Regions from separate parts of the Novosphingobium sp. BL-S-34 genome, predicted to be linked through region 4. Evidence: riboswitches for the same ligand, from Rfam matches in the RefSeq annotation. Region 4 holds a riboswitch; each other region holds the start of a gene.
The links. A riboswitch is a leader RNA that binds a small molecule or an ion and turns the genes downstream of it on or off. The one in region 4 is predicted to bind cobalamin.
Positions count from the first base shown of each region.

Region 1: another riboswitch for cobalamin. It lies ahead of AC1VV3_RS12820 (cobyrinic acid a,c-diamide synthase CobB); the one in region 4 lies ahead of cobW (cobalamin biosynthesis protein CobW).
Region 2: another riboswitch for cobalamin. It lies ahead of AC1VV3_RS14060 (TonB-dependent receptor domain-containing protein); the one in region 4 lies ahead of cobW (cobalamin biosynthesis protein CobW).
Region 3: another riboswitch for cobalamin. It lies ahead of AC1VV3_RS19930 (cobalamin biosynthesis protein CobG); the one in region 4 lies ahead of cobW (cobalamin biosynthesis protein CobW).

Region 1 covers NZ_CM166472.1:2,671,635-2,676,614, forward strand. The annotation lists gene paoC (aldehyde oxidoreductase molybdenum-binding subunit PaoC) at 1-1,424, shown strand, start outside; gene AC1VV3_RS12820 (cobyrinic acid a,c-diamide synthase CobB) at 1,414-2,736, opposite strand; cobalamin riboswitch at 2,910-3,133, opposite strand; cobalamin riboswitch at 3,213-3,403, shown strand; gene AC1VV3_RS12825 (TonB-dependent receptor plug domain-containing protein) at 3,577-4,980, shown strand, end outside.
Region 2 covers NZ_CM166472.1:2,949,539-2,954,518, reverse strand. The annotation lists gene AC1VV3_RS14070 (FecCD family ABC transporter permease) at 1-234, opposite strand, end outside; gene AC1VV3_RS14065 (ABC transporter substrate-binding protein) at 231-1,274, opposite strand; gene AC1VV3_RS14060 (TonB-dependent receptor domain-containing protein) at 1,271-3,091, opposite strand; cobalamin riboswitch at 3,191-3,402, opposite strand; gene AC1VV3_RS14055 (cell wall hydrolase) at 3,639-4,820, shown strand.
Region 3 covers NZ_CM166473.1:1,384,966-1,389,945, reverse strand. The annotation lists gene AC1VV3_RS19940 (glycerophosphodiester phosphodiesterase) at 1-194, opposite strand, end outside; gene AC1VV3_RS19935 (DUF899 family protein) at 481-1,200, shown strand; cobalamin riboswitch at 1,323-1,550, shown strand; gene AC1VV3_RS19930 (cobalamin biosynthesis protein CobG) at 1,727-2,860, shown strand; gene AC1VV3_RS19925 (precorrin-8X methylmutase) at 2,861-3,490, shown strand; gene cobI (precorrin-2 C(20)-methyltransferase) at 3,487-4,236, shown strand; gene cobJ (precorrin-3B C(17)-methyltransferase) at 4,233-4,980, shown strand, end outside; gene AC1VV3_RS19910 (cobalt-precorrin-6A reductase) at 4,958-4,980, opposite strand, start outside.
Region 4 covers NZ_CM166473.1:862,255-867,234, reverse strand. The annotation lists gene AC1VV3_RS17785 (DUF6356 family protein) at 1-162, shown strand, start outside; gene AC1VV3_RS17780 (MarR family winged helix-turn-helix transcriptional regulator) at 313-789, shown strand; gene AC1VV3_RS17775 (CbtA family protein) at 824-1,588, opposite strand; gene AC1VV3_RS17770 (CbtB domain-containing protein) at 1,599-1,826, opposite strand; gene AC1VV3_RS17765 (histidine phosphatase family protein) at 2,023-2,604, shown strand; cobalamin riboswitch at 2,637-2,879, shown strand; gene cobW (cobalamin biosynthesis protein CobW) at 3,069-4,118, shown strand; gene cobN (cobaltochelatase subunit CobN) at 4,264-4,980, shown strand, end outside.

The sequences.
Region 1 (4,980 bases), on a different replicon from region 4:
CGAAGGCCTGCGGCAGGCCGGTGAAGATCGCGATGCCGCGGCCGCTGATGCTCAACAACGCCACGCACCGCCCGGCCACGATCCAGCGCATCCGCATCGGCACCGGCAAGGACGGGCGCATCACCGCGATCGGCCATGAAAGCTGGTCCGGCGACCTTCCCGGCGGCGGCCCGGAATCGGCGACGCAGCAGACCAAGTTGCTCTATGCCGGCGCCAATCGCCTCACTGCCCTGCGGCTGGCCGAACTGGACCTGCCCGAAGCCAATGCCATGCGCGCACCCGGCGAAGCGCCCGGCCTCATGGCGCTGGAGATCGCCATCGACGAAGTGGCCGAGAAGCTGGGCATGGACCCGGTGCGGTTCCGCGTGCTCAACGATACGCAAGTCGATCCCGAGCATCCCGAGCGGCCCTTCTCGCAGCGCAACCTCGTGCGATGCCTGGAGGACGGTGCAAAGCGCTTCGGCTGGGAACGCCGCCAGACGCGTCCGGGCAAGATGCGCGACGGGCGCTGGCTGATCGGCATGGGCGTGGCGGCGGCGTTCCGCAACAACATCAACATGACATCGGCCGCCCGCGTGCGGCTGTCGAGCGACGGCGTGGTCACGGTGGAGACCGACATGACCGACATCGGCACCGGCTCCTACACCATCATCGCCCAGACCGCGGCGGAGATGATGGGCCTGCCGGTGGAGAACGTGCGCGTGAAGCTGGGCGATTCCTCGTTCCCGGCCTCGGCAGGCTCCGGCGGGCAATGGGGCGCCAACAGCTCCACGTCGGGCGTCTATGCGGCTTGCGTGAAGCTGCGCGAAGCCGCGGCGCAGCGGCTCGGCATGGATCCGGCCACCGCGGAATTCGCCGATGGCGAAGTGCGCGCGGGTAACCGCTCCGCCGCCCTGGCCGAGGCGGCGAAGTCTGGCGAGATCGTTGCCGAAGAGACGATGCAGTGGGGCGATCTGGGCAAGAAGTTCCAGCAGTCGACCTTCGGTGCGCACTTTGTGGAAGCGGCCGTGGACGCCTATACCGGCGAGACGCGGGTGCGACGCATGCTGGCGGTCTGCGCGGCCGGACGTATCCTCAATCCCAAGACGGCGCGCAGCCAGGTCATCGGCGCCATGACCATGGGCGTGGGCGGCGCGCTGATGGAGGAACTGGCGGTCGACAAGCGCTTCGGGTTCTTCGTCAATCACGACCTTGCCGGGTACGAAGTGCCGGTCCACGCCGACATTCCGCACCAGGACGTGGTTTTCCTCGACGAGGCGGACGACAAGGTCTCGCCGATGAAGGCCAAGGGCGTGGGCGAACTCGGGCTCTGCGGCGTCGGCGCGGCCGTGGCCAACGCGGTCTACAACGCCACGGGGGTGCGCGTGCGGGACTATCCGCTCACGCTGGACAAGCACCTTGCGAAACTGCCGGCTATCGCCTGAATCCCAGGTCGGCGGTTTGGCAGGTCAGCAGGTCGGCGATCAATTCCGGCGCCGAGGGGAAGTAGAAGTGCATGTAGCTGGCCGTGAGCGGTCCGTGGCGGAACAGGCGTTCGCCCGGCCGCCCGTCCGGCGTGACGGCGCTGACGGTGGGCAAAAGGGACGTTTCCAGCCGCGAATAGTGGAACGTGTGGCCCCGCGCGACATGACCGCCCAGTTCCATCTCCTGCATGCCCAGCGCTGCCAGCCGCCCTTGCATCACGGCCCGCGCAGGCAGCAGGCCGAGCAGGGCGGCACTGGCGCCGTCGGTGCTTTCGAGCCTCTCGGAGGCGTAAAGCATGCCGCCGCATTCGGCCAGGATCGGCCGCCCCGCCTGGAAGTGGGCGCGGATCGCCGCGATCATCGGGCGATTGGCGGAAAGAGCGTCCAGATGCAGCTCGGGATAGCCCCCGGGTAGCCACAAGCCGTCGCAAGGGGGCAGCACGGCATCGCGCAGCGGCGAGAAGAAGGCGAGCCGCGCCCCGGCCCGTTCCAGAAATGCGAGGTTGGCGGGATAGATGAAGCCGAAGGCCTCGTCGCGGGCAATGGCGATGCGGCGGCCTGACAGCGCGGAGGGCGGCGCTTCGGCGGCTTCCGGGGCGGGGAAGGGCACCGGCTCGGGCAGCCAGAGCGCGGTTTCCGGCAGACTGTCGGCGGCGCGGTCTATGCGCGCCTCGATATCCGCCACCTCCCCGGCCTGCACCAGTCCGAGGTGCCGTTCGGGCAGGCCGAGCCCGGCATCGCGCCGCAGGGTGCCAAGCCATTCCACCCCGCCCGGCATGCCGCGCTCCAGCAGTTCGGCATGGCGCGCGCTGCCGACGCGGTTGGCCAGCACGGCGGCCAGGGTCACGTCCGCGCGGTAGGTGGAAAGGCCGTGGACCAGCGCACCGAACGTCTGCGCCATCGAGGCGCCGTCGATCACCGCCATGACCGGCAGACCGAACAGGCGGGCGATGTCGGCGGAGGAGGGGGTGCCGTCGAACAGGCCCATTGCCCCTTCGACAAGGATCAGGTCGGCGTCCCGCGCGGCCTCGTGCAGCAAGGCGCGGCATTCCCGCTCTCCGCACATGAACAGGTCGAGCTGGTGGACGGGCGCGCCGCTGGCCCTTTCCAGCACCATCGGGTCCAGGAAGTCCGGCCCGCACTTGAACACCCGCACTTTGCGCCCGGCGCGGCGGTGGCGGCGGGCCAGCGCGGCGGTGACGAGGGTCTTGCCCTGTCCCGACGAGGGCGCGGTGACCAGCAGGGCGGGGCAGGCCGTCATGCGGGCAGGCACGAATATCGTCCGGACGGAGCGGTATCCGAAAGGCGGAAGGGGCAGGGCGGCATGGCGGTTCGATCCTCCTGGGCGCAAGTACGGCTTGTCGTCTCGCGAAAGACCGGGTCCGCGGGGAGCAGCGCTCCGCATCGGGCATGGCCCCCGTCCGCCCGGTACATCCCGCCCGCGCGAAGGATCGACGGCTGGGGGCCGGTTTCCTGACTTCCTGGGCCCGATTTCTCGGAATCGGCGCGCCTTCCGCCGCCTTCTCGGCACCGCGCGGTGCCAATGGCGTGCTGGCGGGGCGCATCCCCGGTTACAGTTGCGGGAGCAGTGCCGGATTCCAGCGGGATTACCCCTCTGGCCCGGACTTCCCGATTAAGCCCTTGCGGGCCCCCCTGGCCCGGCGGGCCTATGGCACTTCGCCAGAGAGCGCAAGCGCGGGCAGGACACGCGCAAGCGCCGGGCTCTTGCACGCGGCACCCCACCGGGATAGGGGCGCTCCAGCGACAGGTTCCCCGCAAGGGGATCAAAAGGGAACGCGGGTGAATGCCCGGGCTGCCCCTGCAACTGTAAGCGGCGAGCCGTGCGGCCAATTCGCCATTGGGGGTGCAAGTCCCTGAGAAGGCGGCCGAAACGGCACTGACCCGTGAGCCAGGAGACCTGCCTGACGCCGTCGTTCTTCGACCGGACAGGGTGAGCCGGGCGAACGGGGCCATTCCTCGCGCAACGACAGCCATTGCCGTGCCGGCACGCGCCGCGCGGGAGGGGGCGTCGTCCGCTGCATGGGCGGCAGAGGCCCTGCCTTTCGCATGCGTGCCGACCCGGCCGGGTCGATGCTCGTGCGAAGGACATGCCGTGAACTGCCGAATTCCCGCCGCCAGCCCCCTGGCTCTCGCGCTAGCCCTTGCAGGGGCGCTGCACCCGCTCGCGGCCCTGGCCGAGGAGGCCGATGCAGTGCCTCTGGACGAACGCATCGTGGTCACCGTCCTGCGCACGCCCGTTGCGGCCGACCGGGTGGCCGATACCGTCACCGTGCTCGACGAGGCGCAGATCGTTGCGGCCCAGCCGATCGCGCTGACCGATGTGCTGCTGCGCACGCCCGGCATCAGCATGTCGCGCAACGGCGGTTATGGCACCACCACGTCGCTGCGCATTCGCGGTGCCGATGCCGGGCAGACGGTGATGGTGATCGACGGGATGCGCCTGTCGGACGCCTCATCGACGGCGGGAGGCTATGGCTTTGCCAATTTCCTGGTCGACGATGCCGATCGCGTCGAGATCCTGCGCGGTCCGCAATCGATCCTCTGGGGCAGCGATGCCATCGGCGGTGTCGTCAACGTCCGCACCCGCCGCGCGGCCGCGCCGCTGGAAGGCAGCTTCGCGGTGGAAGCAGGAACCCATGACACCGTCTCGGCCCGCGTGGGTCTTGGCGGCACCTCCGAGGCCGTCGACTGGCGCATTGCCGCCTCGCGCTTCGCCACGGACGGCATCTCCGCGCGCGCGAATGGCACGGAGGACGACGGCTACCGGCGCAGCGCGGCCAGCGGCACGATGACTTACCGCGTCGCGCCTGGCATCTCGCTGGATCTGCGCGGCTACTGGTCGGATTCCCGGAACGCGTTCGACGGTACCTCCGGCGACTCCCTGGCCTATGGGTGGACGCGCGAATGGTCGGGCTATGCCGGGGTGAACTTCGCGCTGCTGGACGGCCGGCTGGCGAACCGCGTGGCCGTGCTCCAGACCGAGACCGACCGCGAGAACTTCGACCCCGCACGGCAAGTCCGCCAACTGACGTTCGACGCCCATGGCCGCGTGCGCCGTTTCGAGTACCAGGGCACCTACACGTTCAGCGAGGCCATCCAGGCCGTGTTCGGCGCCGAGCGCGAGGAACAGCGGATGACCACCGCCTCGCCCGCGAACAGCACCGCGGCTTATGCCCTCGTGCCCAGCCGGGCGAATACCGAGAGCGTCTACGGCGAACTGCGCGTGACCCCGCTCACCGGGCTGACGCTCAATGGCGGCGCGCGCTACGATCACCAGTCGCGCTTCGGCGGCAACACGGTGTTCAGCGCGGGCGCGGTCTACACCCCCAATGGCGGCGCCACGATACTGCGTGCCAGTTATGACGAGGGTTTCAAGGCGCCCTCGCTCTATCAGCTGTTCAGCATGTACGGCGTGGCCGATCTCAAGCCGGAGAAGGCGAAAGGCTGGGAACTGGGCGCCGAGCAGGGCTTCGGCGAAGCCTTACGCCTGTCGGCG
Region 2 (4,980 bases), on a different replicon from region 4:
GGGATCCGCCAGGGGGTTGCGCAAATACCCCTGCATGGCCGCACCCGCCGCGCCCAGCCCAGCCCCCAGCACCAGCGCCAGGACCGCGCGCGGCAGGCGAAGCTGAAGCAGGATGACCGAGGCGCTGTGCAGTTCCGGGGCGAAAGGATTGATCCACACCCGCCCGGCCAGCAGGGACAGCGGCACCGCGACGACGAGCGCGAGGACCAGCAGCAGGACGAAACGCAGGTTCATGGTCTTGCGGAAACGATCCGCCCGGTGGCTTTTGCGGGGGCCGATGCGGGGCCTGTTGCGGTGCCTGTCGCGGGGGCTGTTGCGGTGCCTGCCCCGTGGGCCGGCGGCATCTCCGTTTCCGCAAGCGCGCGGCGCGCGGCGGCCAGTTCGTCCAGCGCACGCGGGATGGTCGCCCCGCCGCACCAGAGAATGGAGCGGCTGAGCAGGAAACGCCGGGTACTGGTCAGCGCGGAGAGCGCCGGATGATGCAACATTCGGTCCTCCTCGGCGAGCGGATCGCCCACCGCGAAGACCACGCGCGGAGGGTCCGCCAGCACGTGCTCCAGAGGCAGGTAATCGGCCTGGGAAAGGCCCCGCGCGCCGGCAATATTCGTAAAGCCGGTGTGCTTCATCATGTCAACGATCAGGGTCTGGTCACCCGCCACCAGTCCACCGGATTCCCACACTATTGCCGGAAGAAGCGCTGAGCCCGGCGGCGGTGCATCGCGGCGCACGGCGGCGTCGATGCGGGCCACCAGCCTTTCGCCCAGCGCGGCATGACCCGCCAGCCGTGCCAGCGTGCGGACCTGTTCGCGCGCGGCTCCCAGGTCCGAGGCGATCGGCATCTTCACCAGCCGGTAGCCGAGGCGCCGGAATGCCGCCTCGCTCGCGGGGTCGAGGAATGCGCTGGCGACGACCACCCTGGGATGGATCGTCGCCACTTCCTCCACCGTCCCCGAGATCGCCCGGTACCGGCGCGCGCGGGCGATCGGCATCGAACTGCTCTCGGGATCCTGGCTATAGCTGGAGATCGCCAGCAACTGCCCCGGATCCGTCACTTCGGCCAGGATGGCGTCCGTGCAGGGGTTGAGCGAGACGATGGTGGGGCGCTCCGCCCCGCTCTCGCCGTGGCCCGGTACCGCGGGGGCGGCCTCGGTGGTGTCACCGCCCCCGCAGCCCGCCAGCGCCGCCGAGCCAGCCAGAGCCAGCACGACAAGGAACCGGCGGGCCTTGCGCCTGCCCCGTCCAACCGATGTCGTCAGGGCAGACGACAGGATCACATCTTCACCCGCACCCCGGCATAAGCCGCGCGGCCCGGGGTGCCATATGTCCGCACCACTTCGTAGTGTTCGTCGAACAGGTTCTCGACACGGCCGTAGACCTGGATGTTCTGCGTCACGTCGAAGGCGCCGCGCAGGCCGACGACGACATTGCCGCCGAGGTAGTAGGTATTGGCGATGTCGTCATAGCGACCGCCGCCCACGCGCAGGTCCGCACCGAGGCGGAAGCCGTCCGACCAGTGCTTGTCCAGGCTGGCATAGAGGTTCGTCTTGGGACGGCGAGCGAGGCGCGTGCCGGTCACCTCGTTGGTGGCGTCGAGGTAAGTGGCCGAAAGGCTCATGTCGAAGCCTTCCCAGTCGCTCACCTGCATGCCCAGTTCCACGCCCTTCGCCCGCGCGCGGCCGACGTTGTAGTAGTTGAAGGCGGTCAGGTCGTAATCGATCAGGTTCTTCGTCTTGCGGTCGAAGTAAGTGACCGAGAACGTGCCGTGGCCTTCCGCAAAGGGCTGCTCCACGCCGACATCCCACGACTTCGACGTCTCGGGATCGAGCGCGCGGAAGCCGGAATTGGAATAGAGCTGGTAGAGCGACGGCGCCTTGAAGCCCTCTCCATAGCTGGCGCGCAGGATCGGCGCTTCCTCGCTGCCCCCGATCACCCAGGCACCGTTGGCCGAGAAGGTGGTCTTGTGGCCGAAGTCCGAATTGTCGTCATAGCGCAGGCCGCCGTTCAGCGTCAGCCCGGTGACGGGGCGCAGGGTCAGCATGCCGAAGTAGCTGTCGATCGAGGTCGAATCCTTCGAGCCGTAATTGTCGGAGAACTTCTGCTTCTCCGTCTCGGCACCGACGAGAATGCTGGCCATGTCGATGGGGGTGTAGGAGACCTGACCCTCGAAACGGTCGGCGCGGCCATTGGTGGTGTAGGGACCGAAGACGGCATCGTCCGAGATGCGGCGCGTATCGGTGAGGCCATAGCCCAGGCGCGCGCTGAGGCGGCCGTCCAGCCCCTTGTAGCGCAAGTTGGCATAGCCCACGGTGTCGCGCTTCAGGCCCACGTTCAGGGCATCGGCGCCGGTGTTGTCGTAATCGTAATTGGCCTTGGTCCAGTACGTCCCGGCATCGGCGGAAAGACCGCTCACCAGCTCCACTTCGGCGCGGGCGTTGGCGCTCTTGCTCTCGAAGCCGTCCTTCTCCTGGCCGCCGAGGCGCTCGTCGAAAGCGGAGTAGCCGTCGCCCTTGAGCCAGTTGCCGCCCAGCGTCAGGCCCACCGGACCGACCTTGCCCGCCGCCGAGGCGCCGAGCTGCTTCTGGTCGCGCCAGCCGTATTCGGCCTGGCCGCGCGCGGTCCACTGCTCGGTCGGGCGCGCGGTGATGAGGTTGATGACGCCGCCGATCGCGCGGCTGCCCCAGAGCACGCCGGACGATCCGCGCACCACTTCGATGCGGTCAAACTGGCCGACGGTCAGGCTGCCGAAGTCGAAGCCGCCGCCCACGTCGCCGGGATCGTTGATGCGCACGCCGTCGATCAGCACAAGGCTCTGCGCGTTCTCGGCGCCGCGGATGAACACGCTGGCCGGCTGGCCGAAACCGCCCGACTGGGCGAACGTCACGCCCGGCAGGCGGGCCAGGATGTCGGTCGCGGTGACCGCCTGGGTGCGCTCGATATCCTCGCGGGTGATGACCGAGACGGACTGGCCGATCTCGCTGGTGGGGGTTTCGGTGCGCGTCGCGGTGACGACGATACTATCGATTGCGGCTTCATCCGCGAAAGCGGGGGTCGAGACGGCAAGAGCCGTCCCCAGCAGAAACAGGTACTTCACGCGTATTCCTCCAACCTGAACGACTTTGCCGTCCATGGCGGAGACGCGCGCTTTTCCTCATGCGCGTGCTCGCTGCATGCCGGGACACCCCGCCCGGCTGCGGAACGACCGTCAAAGGCAGGTCTCCTGGCTCCCGAATCTTCGCGCCGCCTGCCGCCTTCCCGGTGTGACCCAGTGGCATAGCGTGGCAGGGGCGCTCCCCGGTTACAGTTGCGGGGGCAGCTTCGGACTTGCGCCGAAATTCCCACCAGGGTTCCCTTTTCACGAAACCCGGGGCCCGGCTCCGGGCCACCCATGACGTCGCGAGTGCCGATACTGGGCAGTGGGGGGATTGGCAAGCGGCGCAAAGGGCGGCGCGGCGGTATCGCCGGGGAAGATCGCAAACAAACTCTTAAGCGATTCAGCCTATCGCTGCCCGCTGTACCGCTTCGGGACGCGCCGATTTCCAGGGATGCCGCGCCCGGCAAAGCAGGTTAGGCGCAAGATGCGCGATGACCCGATGGAACGCGAAATCCGCGCTGGCCGACGATGCGCCGAAAGGACCCGAGTGACCGCTGCCGCCCTTCCTGCCTGCACCGAAACCTGGGAGCCGCGCCCCCGCGATTTCCAGGGCCATTTCGTGCGCGGCGGACGCAAGCGGCTGCAACGCAGGCGGCGGCGCTGGACGCTCGGCTCGGCCGCGCTCGTCGCCGTGGCCCTGCCTGCCTTCGCCGCGCCTTCCTTCGCCCCGGCCGAAGCCTGGGACCGCCTCACCGCCTCCGGGACGGAAACCGGCGGCGCGCCCGTTCTGCCCATGCCCTTCGAGCAGGCCGGCGCCAGCTTCCCCGGCTCTGCCTATTACTATCTCGAAGCCGAACAGCCCGTGCTCAAGATAGGCGAAGGCATCCATTCCGACGCGGATGACGGAACCAGCGGCCCCGGCCCGGTCGCCCGCGCCCTGCGGATCGACAATTCCGGGGTGGACCGCAGCCGCGCGCTCCAGTGCCTGACGGCGGCGATCTATTACGAAGCCGCCAGCGAGCCCGACGGCGGCCAGCGCGCCGTGGCCCAGGTCGTGCTCAACCGCGTGGCCCATCCGGCCTATCCCAAGACCGTCTGCGGCGTCGTCTATCAGGGTTCGGAGCGGCCGACCGGCTGCCAGTTCTCCTTCGCCTGCGACGGATCGCTGGCCCGCGCGCCGCAGCGCTTCTTCTGGCAGCGTGCCGAATCCGTCGCCCGTGCCGCGCTGTCCGGCGAAGTCTATACGCCGATCGGGCTGGCGACGCATTATCACACGATCCAGGTCAATCCCTACTGGGCCCCGAGCCTGCACTATCTGACCACGATCGGCGCTCATCGCTTCTATGCCTTCAACGGCGCCGCGGGCCGCCCTGCCGCGTTCCGCTTCGCTTATTTCGGCGGCGAGCCGCTGGCCGCCCCGCATCGCCGCGACGAGTCCGCCGCCTCGGCCCTCGCCACCGCCGCGCTGGACCCGCTGGCCGTGCAGCGCAGCTTCGGCACCGCCGAGGCGCTCCGCCCCGGGCAGGCCGCTGCGCCTTCGCCCGCCATGCCCTCCGCCACCCCTTCCACGGGTGCGGAGCGCGCGCCCGTCTATGCCAGCGACGTGCGGGAACGCGGGGGCGAGTCGCTCTACAAGGCCAGCAACTTGCCCGAGACCCAGGGCGTGCGGCCGGAATATGCCAATTCGGGCAAGTGGATCGCCCAGCCGCGTCAGGAGCAGGCCCGCTGAGGGCAAGTTGGCGCCTTTAGCGATCCGGCGCTTTCATCAATTCGTCACGGGAACGACTGCAAGGTTTCAGCAACCATAGCCCCACACCAAGACTTAGCGGCTTCATCCTATAATACCGGGAGAGACGCCAAGCCCCCGAGCGTTTCCAACAAGAGGCTCG
Region 3 (4,980 bases), 520 kb from region 4:
TCTGGCCGCAGCGCCGAGCAGCCGCGGTGGCCGATCACCAGCGGCTTCTTGCGCGCGCCTCCAGTATGCGCGACCGAATTCTGCGGCGCCGCCAGTGCGGGGCCCTGGCCGAGAAGCGTGGCGGCGCCTGCCCCAGCGCCGGCAAGGAGCATGCCGCGGCGGGACAGGGTGGTTTCGGCCGGGTGGTGGTTCATCGCGGTAATCTCCGGGCTTAAGGCAGGGATCGCGGGCAGCGTACCCCGTGCAGAAGCGCGGCGCTGCGGCCATGATCCCGCCTCCTGGCGGGGCGGCAGGGTGTGTCCCTTGCGCGACTAGCCCCGGATCATGACAGCACGGGGTCGGAATATCGCCTTGCGTCAGGGGCTTGCCGCGTTGCCGGAAGGGGGCGGCGATTTGCCGCTCCTTTGCGTGAACTCATGCCTTCGTTCGGGCGTTCAGGCTGCGAGCGTCAGGGGAGCAACCGGAGGGAGGAGCCCGATCATGGAACATCTCAGTTTTCCCAACGAAAGCGCCGAATACCGCCGCGCGCGCAACGAACTGCTCGATGCCGAAATGGACCTGCGCCGCCAGACGGAAACGGTTGCGGCGATGCGCCGGGCGCTGCCCCCCGGCGGGACGATCAAGGAGGACTACGTCTTCGAACGCGTCGGGGATCATCAGCGCCCGGAGCAGGTGCGGCTGTCGGAATTGTTCGCGGGGAAGCCCAGCCTGATCCTCTACAGCTACATGTTCGGTCCCGAGCGCGACGAGCCTTGCACCGGTTGCACGCATCTGCTCGACGGGCTGGACGGGGCCGCACGGCATGTCCCGCAGGCTGCGGCGTTCTACGTCGTCGCCCGTTCGCCTTTGGCCCGTCTGGTGGCCTGGGCGCGTGAGCGCCGCTGGCCGCATCTCCGGTTCCTCTCGGCCGAAGGCAGCAGCTACACACGGGACTATTTCGGCAACACGGCCGGCGTAACCCCCGCCATGCGCCAGGAGCGCGGGTACGAGGACGGAAAGGACTGGGACGAGCCGATGATCAATGTCTTCCGTAAGGACGGCGGCGAGGTTCGGCATTTTTGGGGCGGCGAACTGCTCTACGCCCCGGAGGAGCCGGACCAGCACCATCGCTCGCTGGATGCTTTGGACCCGGTCTGGGGCTTGCTGGACCTGCTGCCCGAGGGGCGCGGAGATTTCTTCCCGAAGCTGAGCTACCGCTGACCGGGGGTCTCTAACCACGTTCCCGGCGCGCGTCCCTGTTTGGACGTGGCTCCATGAGACTTGCGGATCGGCATTTCCTGCGTTAGCGCCCCGGTGCCCGCCCGATCCGTCAGGATCGGCGGGCAAGATCGCGCCGGTGCCTCGAACGAGGCTTAATAGGGAACGCGGTGAGAGGGTTCGTCCCTCGAATCCGCGGCTGTCCCTGCAACTGTGAGCGGTGAGCAAGATGCCGTGGCTTCCCCCGGGGAGCCGGCCACTGGATCGCGGGCGCCCGGCGCCACGGACCGGGAAGGCCGAGCATCGCGCTTTGACCCGCAAGCCAGGAGACCTGCCGGCGCATCGGTCGCTCTTGCCCTGGCCCAGGGATAGGCCAAGGCTCGGTACTCCGCGTGAGCGACGAAGCCGTGCGGCTGGGGCTGCATCGGCGCGCAGGACGGGCGTTCATCGCGCCCGCCCGTCGTTGCGTGCGGACCGACGCCCGTCGGCAAGCCCCGGTCATCGTCGCTGCGCGCGAGAGGATGATGCCGTGGGGCAGGATGAAACGCGCGTCCCGATGACAGGCTTCGCCTTGCGCGGATGGTGCCCGGATGCCTGGCGTCCGATGATGGCCGGAGACGGGCTGATCGTGCGCGTGAAGCCCCGGCTGGCGCGCCTGACCGCGGCCGAGATCGCGGTGCTTGCTGATCTGGCGCGCCGTTTCGGCAGCGGTGCGATAGACATCACCAATCGCGCCAATCTCCAGATCCGCGGTGTCCGCGAGCAGGGCTGGCAGGATCTGCTGCGCGCCCTGGTCGACCGGGGCCTGGTCGATTCCGACGCTGCTCTGGAGGGGCGGCGCAACCTCCTTGTCGCACCCGGCTGGGATCGCGGGGACGATACCGCGCGGATCGCGGAAGAACTCCTGGGCCGTCTGGGCGAGTTGCCCGAATTGCCCGGAAAGATGGGCATCGCGGTCGATGCCGGCCCCGTCGCCACGCTGCTGGACAGCCCTGCGGATTTCCGCATCGAGCGCGCGGAAGCCGGCGGCCTGCTGCTCCGCCTCGACGGGCGCGAGAGCGGGGTTTCCATCCTGCCGGAAGAGGCCACAGACCGCCTGATCGCGCTCGCGCACTGGTTCGTGGAGACAGGCGGCGCCGCTGCCCGCCGGGCCTGGCGCCACACGGCCGCTCTTCCACAATGGGCGCGGGGGGATGGCCGTCCCGCCGTCGGAGCCGCTGCGCCGCATGGCTACGGGGTGCCGTTCGGGCGGATCGAGGGGGAGGCAATGGTGCGGCTGATGGCAGCGACCGGCGCTGCGGCGCTTCGCGTTACGTCTTGGCGGCAGCTTCTGGCCGAATCCGAGGTGCGAGAGCCGGTGGACGGCTTCATTCGCGATCCCGGCGACCCGCTGCTGCGCGCCGATGCCTGTCCGGGCGCGCCGACATGCCCGCAGGCGACGGTCGAAACGCGCGAACTGGCGCGCCGGTTGGCGCCGCATGTGTCCGGGCGCCTGCACGTTTCCGGCTGCGCGAAAGGCTGCGCGCGCGCACGACCGAGCGACGTGGTCCTGACCGGGCGCGACGGCGTCTTCGACCTCGCCCTCCGTGGCCGCGCGGGCGACCCGCCGACGCTGGGCGGCCTTTCTCCCGACCATGTCCTTGCTCATTTCGGAGCCTCATGAATGGCGCATATCTACGAAAAGGATGGCGCGGCCATCTATCGCCAGTCGTTTGCGACGATCCGCGCCGAGGCGGACCTCGCCGCCTTTCCCGCTGACGAGGAGCGCATCGCGGTCCGCATGATCCACGCCTCGGGGCTGGTGGAGCTGGCGCGGCACATCCGCTTCTCGCCCGGATTCGCCCGCGCGGCGATGGCGGCGCTGGAGGCGGGTGCGCCGATCCTGTGCGATGCGCGCATGGTGGGCGAAGGGATCACTCGCGCCCGGCTTCCCGCGGACAATGCGGTGATCTGCACGCTCCAGGATCCGCAAGTCCCGCAAATGGCGCAGGCGATGGCCAATACCCGCTCGGCGGCGGCGCTCGAACTCTGGCCGCCGCACCTTGGCGGGGCCGTGGTGGCCATCGGCAATGCGCCCACCGCGCTGTTCCACTTGCTCGACATGCTGGAGGACCCCGATTGCCCGCGCCCGGCAGCGATCATTGGCTGTCCCGTCGGCTTCGTGGGGGCGGCCGAGTCCAAGGCCGCCCTCTGGGATGCCTGCCCGGTGCCCTGCTGCATCGTCGAAGGAAGGCTGGGCGGCAGCGCGATCACCGTGGCCGCGGTCAACGCCATCGCGAGCAGCGCGGAATGAGCGTGGGAACCGTACACGGCGTCGGACTGGGCCCCGGCGCGCAGGACCTGCTGAGCGTTCGCGCCGACCGATTGGTGCGCGGAGCCAGGCATGTCGCCTATTTCCGCAAGGCCGGCCGGCCCGGTCAGGCGCGGCGGATCGTCGAGGGCATGCTCCGCGCCGATGTCGTCGAGCATGCGATGGAATATCCGGTGACCACGGAGATTCCGCTGGGAGACCCGCGCTACAACGCCTGCCTTTCCCGCTTCTACGCAAGCTGGACCGAGCAACTGGCGAAGCTCGTCCGCGAGGGCGAGGATGTCGTGGTGCTCTGCGAGGGCGACCCCTTCTTCTACGGCTCGTTCATGCACCTCTATACCCGCCTGGCCGAAGCAGGGGGCCATGCAGGGCCGGCACCGGTGCCGGTCGCCGTCGTGCCGGGGATCACCGGAATGTCGGGCGCCTGGACGGCATGCGGCGCGCCGATGACCTGGGGCGACGATGTCCTCACCGTCCTCACCGCCACGCTACCGGAGGCAGATCTGGCGCGGCGCATTCGCGATACCGACGCGCTCGTGGTCATGAAGATCGGCCGCAACCTGGCCAAGCTGCGCCGCGCCGTCATCGCTGCCGGGCGCGAGGGGGAGGCCTGGCTGGTGGAGCATGCCGCGATGGCCGAGCAGCGGGTGACGCCGCTCGCCGAGGCGGAAGCCGTGACGCCCTACTTCTCGATCCTGCTGATCCACGGACAGGGGCGCCGGCCATGAGCGGCTGGCTCGCCATCGCCGGGCTGGGGCCGGGCGACGAGGCGCTCGTCACGCCCGAGGCCTCTGCGGCCCTGGATGCCGCCACCGACGTGATCGGCTACGGCCCTTATGTCGCCCGGGTGGCGCCGCGCGCGGGCCTGCGCTTCCATGCCAGCGACAACCGCGTCGAATTGGAGCGCGCGGCCCATGCGCTTTCGCTCGCGGCCGAGGGGCAGCGCGTGGTGGTGGTCTCCTCCGGGGATCCGGGCGTCTTCGCCATGGCGGCGGCCGTGTACGAGGCCTGGGAGCAGGGCCCTGCCGACTGGCGCGAACTCGATATCCGGGTCTTGCCGGGCATCACCGCCATGCTGGCGGCGAGCGCGCGGGCGGGCGCGCCGCTGGGCCATGACTTCTGCGCCATCAACCTTTCCGATAATCTCAAGCCCTGGGCACTCATTGAGCGCCGATTGCGGCTGGCGGCGGAGGCGGACTTCGCCATGGCCTTCTACAACCCGCGCTCGAAGGCGCGGCCGGAAGGTTTCGCGCGCGTCCTTGAGATCCTGCGCGAGGCTTGCGGGCCAGAGCGCCCGATCCTTTTCGCCCGCGCCGTCTCCACGCCCGAGGAAGTCCTGACCTTCGTGCCGCTGGCCGAGGCGCGGGCGGAGATGGCGGACATGCGCACCATGGTCATCGTCGGATCGAGCCGCACCCGGCTGGTGGCGCGAGACCGGGGCCCGGTGCTCTACACGCCGCGGTGGGCGGAAT
Region 4 (4,980 bases):
GGGACCATGCTGCACGGGTTCGTTCCCGGCCTGCTCACCCACGCCGGCAGCGACATGGTTCGCAAGCTTCATGGCGAGATGGCCCGACGGCAACAGGGGCTGCCCGTGAAGAAGCAGGAACGCGTCGCCGCCAAAACATGGCAACCGGAATACGAAATCTAGACACGTCGCCGATTTTTACCGCTCAGGACCATGCCGGAGAACGATCCTGATCGCCGGGGCGGATGAAATCCTTGTAAAATAACGCCGACAACCCCTTCCGGCGCAACATCATCTTGAGCAGGCGGCGGTTCTCACGCTAGGTGGCTATCCATGAGCGACCTCGAGACAATGCCCGGACATCTGATCCGCCGCCTGCAGCAGATTTCCCTTGCGCGCTTTGCCTCGCGCATGGCGGAAGCCGGTCTCGATCTCACGTCCGTGCAATATGCGGCGCTGCTCACGCTTCGCGACCACCCCGGACTGGATCAGCAGACCCTCGCCGGCATGATCGCCTACGACCGCGTGACCATTGGCGGCGTCATCGACAGGCTGGTGCAGAAAGGCCTCGTAGACCGGGAAGTCAGCCCTACCGACCGGCGGGCGCGAGTGCTCATGCTCAGCAGTGCGGGACTGGTGACGCTCGATATCGCGGAACCCTGGGTCGACAAGGTTCAGGACGATCTCGTCGTCCACCTGTCGCGGGACGAGCGCGATGTCTTCTTGAGAGTGCTCCAGAAAGCCACGCAGGCGGGCAACGAGATGAGCCGTGCGCCGCTCCGTCTCGTGGCCAAAGTGCAGAGTTCCTGAACCAGGCAGCTCTGCACTCCAACCGATTGAACGATCAGCACTTTGCCTTCTGCAGCACGCGCTCGGCCCAAAGTCCGAAAGCGAGGCCGATCGTCGCCCATAGAACCAGCTGCGTGCCGATGGAGGCCACGCGGAAGTTCCACAGAAGCACGGCCGGGAAGTCCGTGGGAACCTCGTTCACGGCAGGCAGCAGAAACTGCCCCAGGCCCACCAGGCCCAGATAGATCACAAGACCGAGCAGCGTGGCATCGAAACCGCGTCCCGGTCGTGCAAGGGCGCTCCTGATACGCGCTGCCACGACGGCCGCGCCGAGCGACAGCGCGATCATGCCGAAATAGGCGGCAGTGCGCAGGGCCACGGTTTCGTGCTTGCCCACGGCTGGCGGGGTCTGGGGATATTTGATCGCCGGTACCAACACCACCAGCGCAAATGTCAGCGCGGCCAGCATGAGTGCGAAGCTGCGCGGGCCCAGATTTCCCATGCGCCCGTAGCCGTAAGCGAAGACGAGCGAGAAGATCCCGCCCACCGCAGCGCCGTACAGCACGAGCGCGGTCACCAGTCCCGCACCTTTCTGCGTATCGCGGCTGACGAGTTCCTCTTCCTGCGGCTCGGCCGGCGTGCCAGCGTGGGGCATGGCCATCCCGGCATGGCCGGACGGGGCATCATGCGCGGAGTGGCTTTCCTCGTAACCGATCGCCAGATCGATCTGCGGTTCGGCAAAGCCCCGCGCGAAAAGCGTGGCAAGAAGTGCGCCCAGAATGCCGGCAAGCATCCCGCGCCAGAGCAAGTCCCTGGTCATGTGCAGCGCCTCAGTGGCAGGGGAAGCCGAGGAGGTGACGCCCGTCGTGGACGAATTCGTGGACGTACATGCCCTGGAACAGGGAGAAGGCGCCCTGTTCGGTGCTGACGAAATAGATGAAGATGACGGCCAGCAGCGTGCCGAGCACGGCCCAGGGCGCGATGTCTTCCAGGGGAATGGCGTTACCGCCCGGCACGGGAATGAAAGCGTCGTCGAAAACTGCGGTGGAAACAGCCATTGTCATGCTCCTTGGCGGGATTGCGCGTCCCCGGGAAACCTGTTGCCAAGAAGGAAGGTCTGGCTCTCGACGGGATGGTTCCCGTGCGATTACAGTGGCGCGACCGCGCCGGATTCTCACCGGCTTCTTCGATACTCGACGCCGCTTCCTTAGGACCGCGCGGGCCGCGGCGTCAACGACCCCACGGAATTTACCCTTGGCGACACCCCTCCTGCTGATCTGCATCGCCGCCACGGCGTCGAGCCGCGAAGGCCGGTTTCCCGAGCCGGCGGAACCGCTGGATGCGGCAGGGCGACGCGATGCCGCCCTGGCCAGGTTGCCCCAACGCTACCACGCCGCGCTGCAAGCCAGCCCTGCCCGCGCCGCTGCCGAGACCGCCTCGGCGATGGGGCTTACGGCCAGGACCGAACCGGCGCTTGCCGATATCGATCATGGCGAGTGGCAAGGCTTGTCCTTCGCGCAGATCGAGGCAAGCGATCCCGGACAGCTTGGCCGGTGGCTGGCCGAACCCGCGCAAGGCGCGCCCGCGGGTGAAACACTGGATCAGGTTCGCACGCGGATCGGTGCATGGATGGACCGCGTTGCCGGCTCCGACGCGCCGACCTGCGCCATCACGCACCCGATGACGATCCGCGCCGCCATCTCCCATGCGCTGGAACTGCCGCTGCGCGCAGCGCTCGCCATCGATGTGGCGCCGCTCTCCTGTACCGTTCTTTCCTTCAACCGGAGTTGGCGATTGCAGTCTCTGGGTCTTGCGGTGCGGGGCGTCCCCGGCTAATCGCCTCCGGGTTCGGGATGCCTTCTGGCGGCCCGACGAAGATCGCGCCGGTGCCCCGCAAGGGGCTTAATACGGGAACGCGGTAAGGACGGTTCGCCGTCCCGATCCGCGGCTGTCCCTGCAACTGTAAGCGGCGAGCGCGATGCACATTCGCGGCGGGGCAAGCCCCCCACCGCAGCCACTGGGCCGGACGCTAAGTCATGCGAGGCCTGGGAAGGCCGTGCATCGCGTGATGACCCGCGAGCCAGGAAACCTGCCGGCGTCGATGTCGCTCTTGCCCGGGTCCAGGGAATGGCCAAGGCACGGTAACTCTTCCGTCTGAGCGACGTGATGCATGCGGCCGGGGCCGCAGCGGCATATCGCGTCGGGCGCCCGTGCGCCGGTCCGTCGCGGCGTGCCGCCATCGTCGCGCCCGCGACGGGACGCCCCGCCGTTTCAGGTCGCTGGCGCGCGGGAGACGAGATATGAGCAAAGTTCCCACCACCGTCATCACCGGCTTCCTCGGCGCCGGCAAGACCACGCTGATCCGCCACCTGCTCCAGAACGCCAAGGGCCGCCGCCTCGCGCTCATCATCAACGAGTTCGGCGACGTCGGCGTCGACAGCGAACTGGTGAAGGGCTGCAATGACGAGGCCTGCCCGGAAGACGACATCGTCGAACTGGCCAACGGCTGCATCTGCTGCACCGTCGCCGACGATTTCCTGCCGACCATGCAGAAGCTGCTCGACCGCGAGAACAAGCCCGACCACATCATTATCGAAACCAGCGGCCTTGCCCTGCCAAAGCCACTGGTGAAGGCCTTCCAGTGGCCTGACATCCGTACCCGCGCCACCGTGGACGGCGTGGTCGCTCTGATCGACGCCGATGCCGTTGCCGCCGGCCGCTTCGCCACCGACGAGGTCGCCCTCGCCGCAGCCCGCGCCGCCGATCCGATGCTGGACCACGAAAGCCCGCTGGAAGAACTGTTCGAGGAACAGCTCGGCTGCGCGGATATGGTCGTGCTCAACAAGACCGACCTCGTCGATGCCGAAGCTCTCGCCCATGTCGAAACGCTGGTGCTGGCCGAAACGCGCCCCGGCGTGAAGATCGTGCGCGCCGATCACGGCGCGGTCGATATCGCGGCGCTGCTGGGCATCACTGCCGCTGCCGAGGACGACCTCGATTCCCGCCCCTCGCACATCGACGGACTGGACGCGGATCACGACCATGACGACTTCGACAGCTTCGTCGTCTCGGGCGGCGATGTCGCCGATCTCGACGCCTTGCTCGCCCGCCTCAAGGACCTGATCGCGGAGCATGACGTGCTGCGCGTGAAGGGCATGGTCGCGGTCGGCGGCAAGCCGAGCCGCCTTGTGGTGCAGGCCGTCGGCCCGCGCATCCAGCACTTCTACGACCGCGCCTGGCTGCCGCAGGAAGCGCGTCGCACCCAGCTCGTGGCCATCGGCCAGAAGGGACTGAACCGCGCGACCATCGAAGCGGGCCTGGCCGAAGTTCTCGGCACTGTGGCAGCGTGAAGCACAGGCTCCCCTCCCCACTTCGTCATTGCGAACCCGCAAAGCGGGTGAAGCAATCCAGAGCTGTGCAGAGCCGCCCTGGATTGCTTCGCTTCGCTCGCAATGACGAGGAAGAGTTCTGTCGCGGTGTCGGGGGGAACGCCTGATGCACCTGCTGTCCGCCACGCCGGGGACGATCTCCAACGGCGAAGAGGCGATCGACCTCGACCAGTCTCCCGGCGACATGGTGATCCTCACCGTGGCGGACAGCGAACTCGCCTGCTTTGCAAGCGCGGCGGCGCGATTGCCCTCCGATGCTCCCAGCGTCCGCCTCGCCAACCTGCTGCAACTGCGCCATCCCTACTCGATCGACCTCTATGTCGAGAAAGTGATCGCGCACGCCAAATTCGTCTGCGTGATCCTGCTCGGCGGCAAGAGCTACTGGGGCTACGGCATCGACGAGATCGCCCGCGTCGCGCGCGAGAACGGCATTGCCTTCGCCGCGATAGCCGATGGGCGAGAGGCCGATCCGGCGCTCGATCACGCTTCCACCCTGCCTGCCGAGATGCGCGAGAAGTTGCGCGACTATCTGCGGCAGGGCGGTACTGCCAATGCCCTCTCCTTCCTGCGGACCGCCACACGGGCCATCGGCCATGATGCGGGAGAGCCGGACGATCCCGTGCCGGTGGCCGATGCCGGGCTCTATCTTGCAGGCACGGAGCGCGCCGGGCTTGCGGACGTGCAGGCCGAATGGGTCGAAGGCCGGCCGCTGGCGCTGCTGGTGTTCTACCGTGCGCTGATGATCGCAGGCACGCTCGACGCGGTGGACGCCATGATCGCGGCGCTGCGGGAGCGCGGCTTCAATGTCGCCGCCGTCCACGTC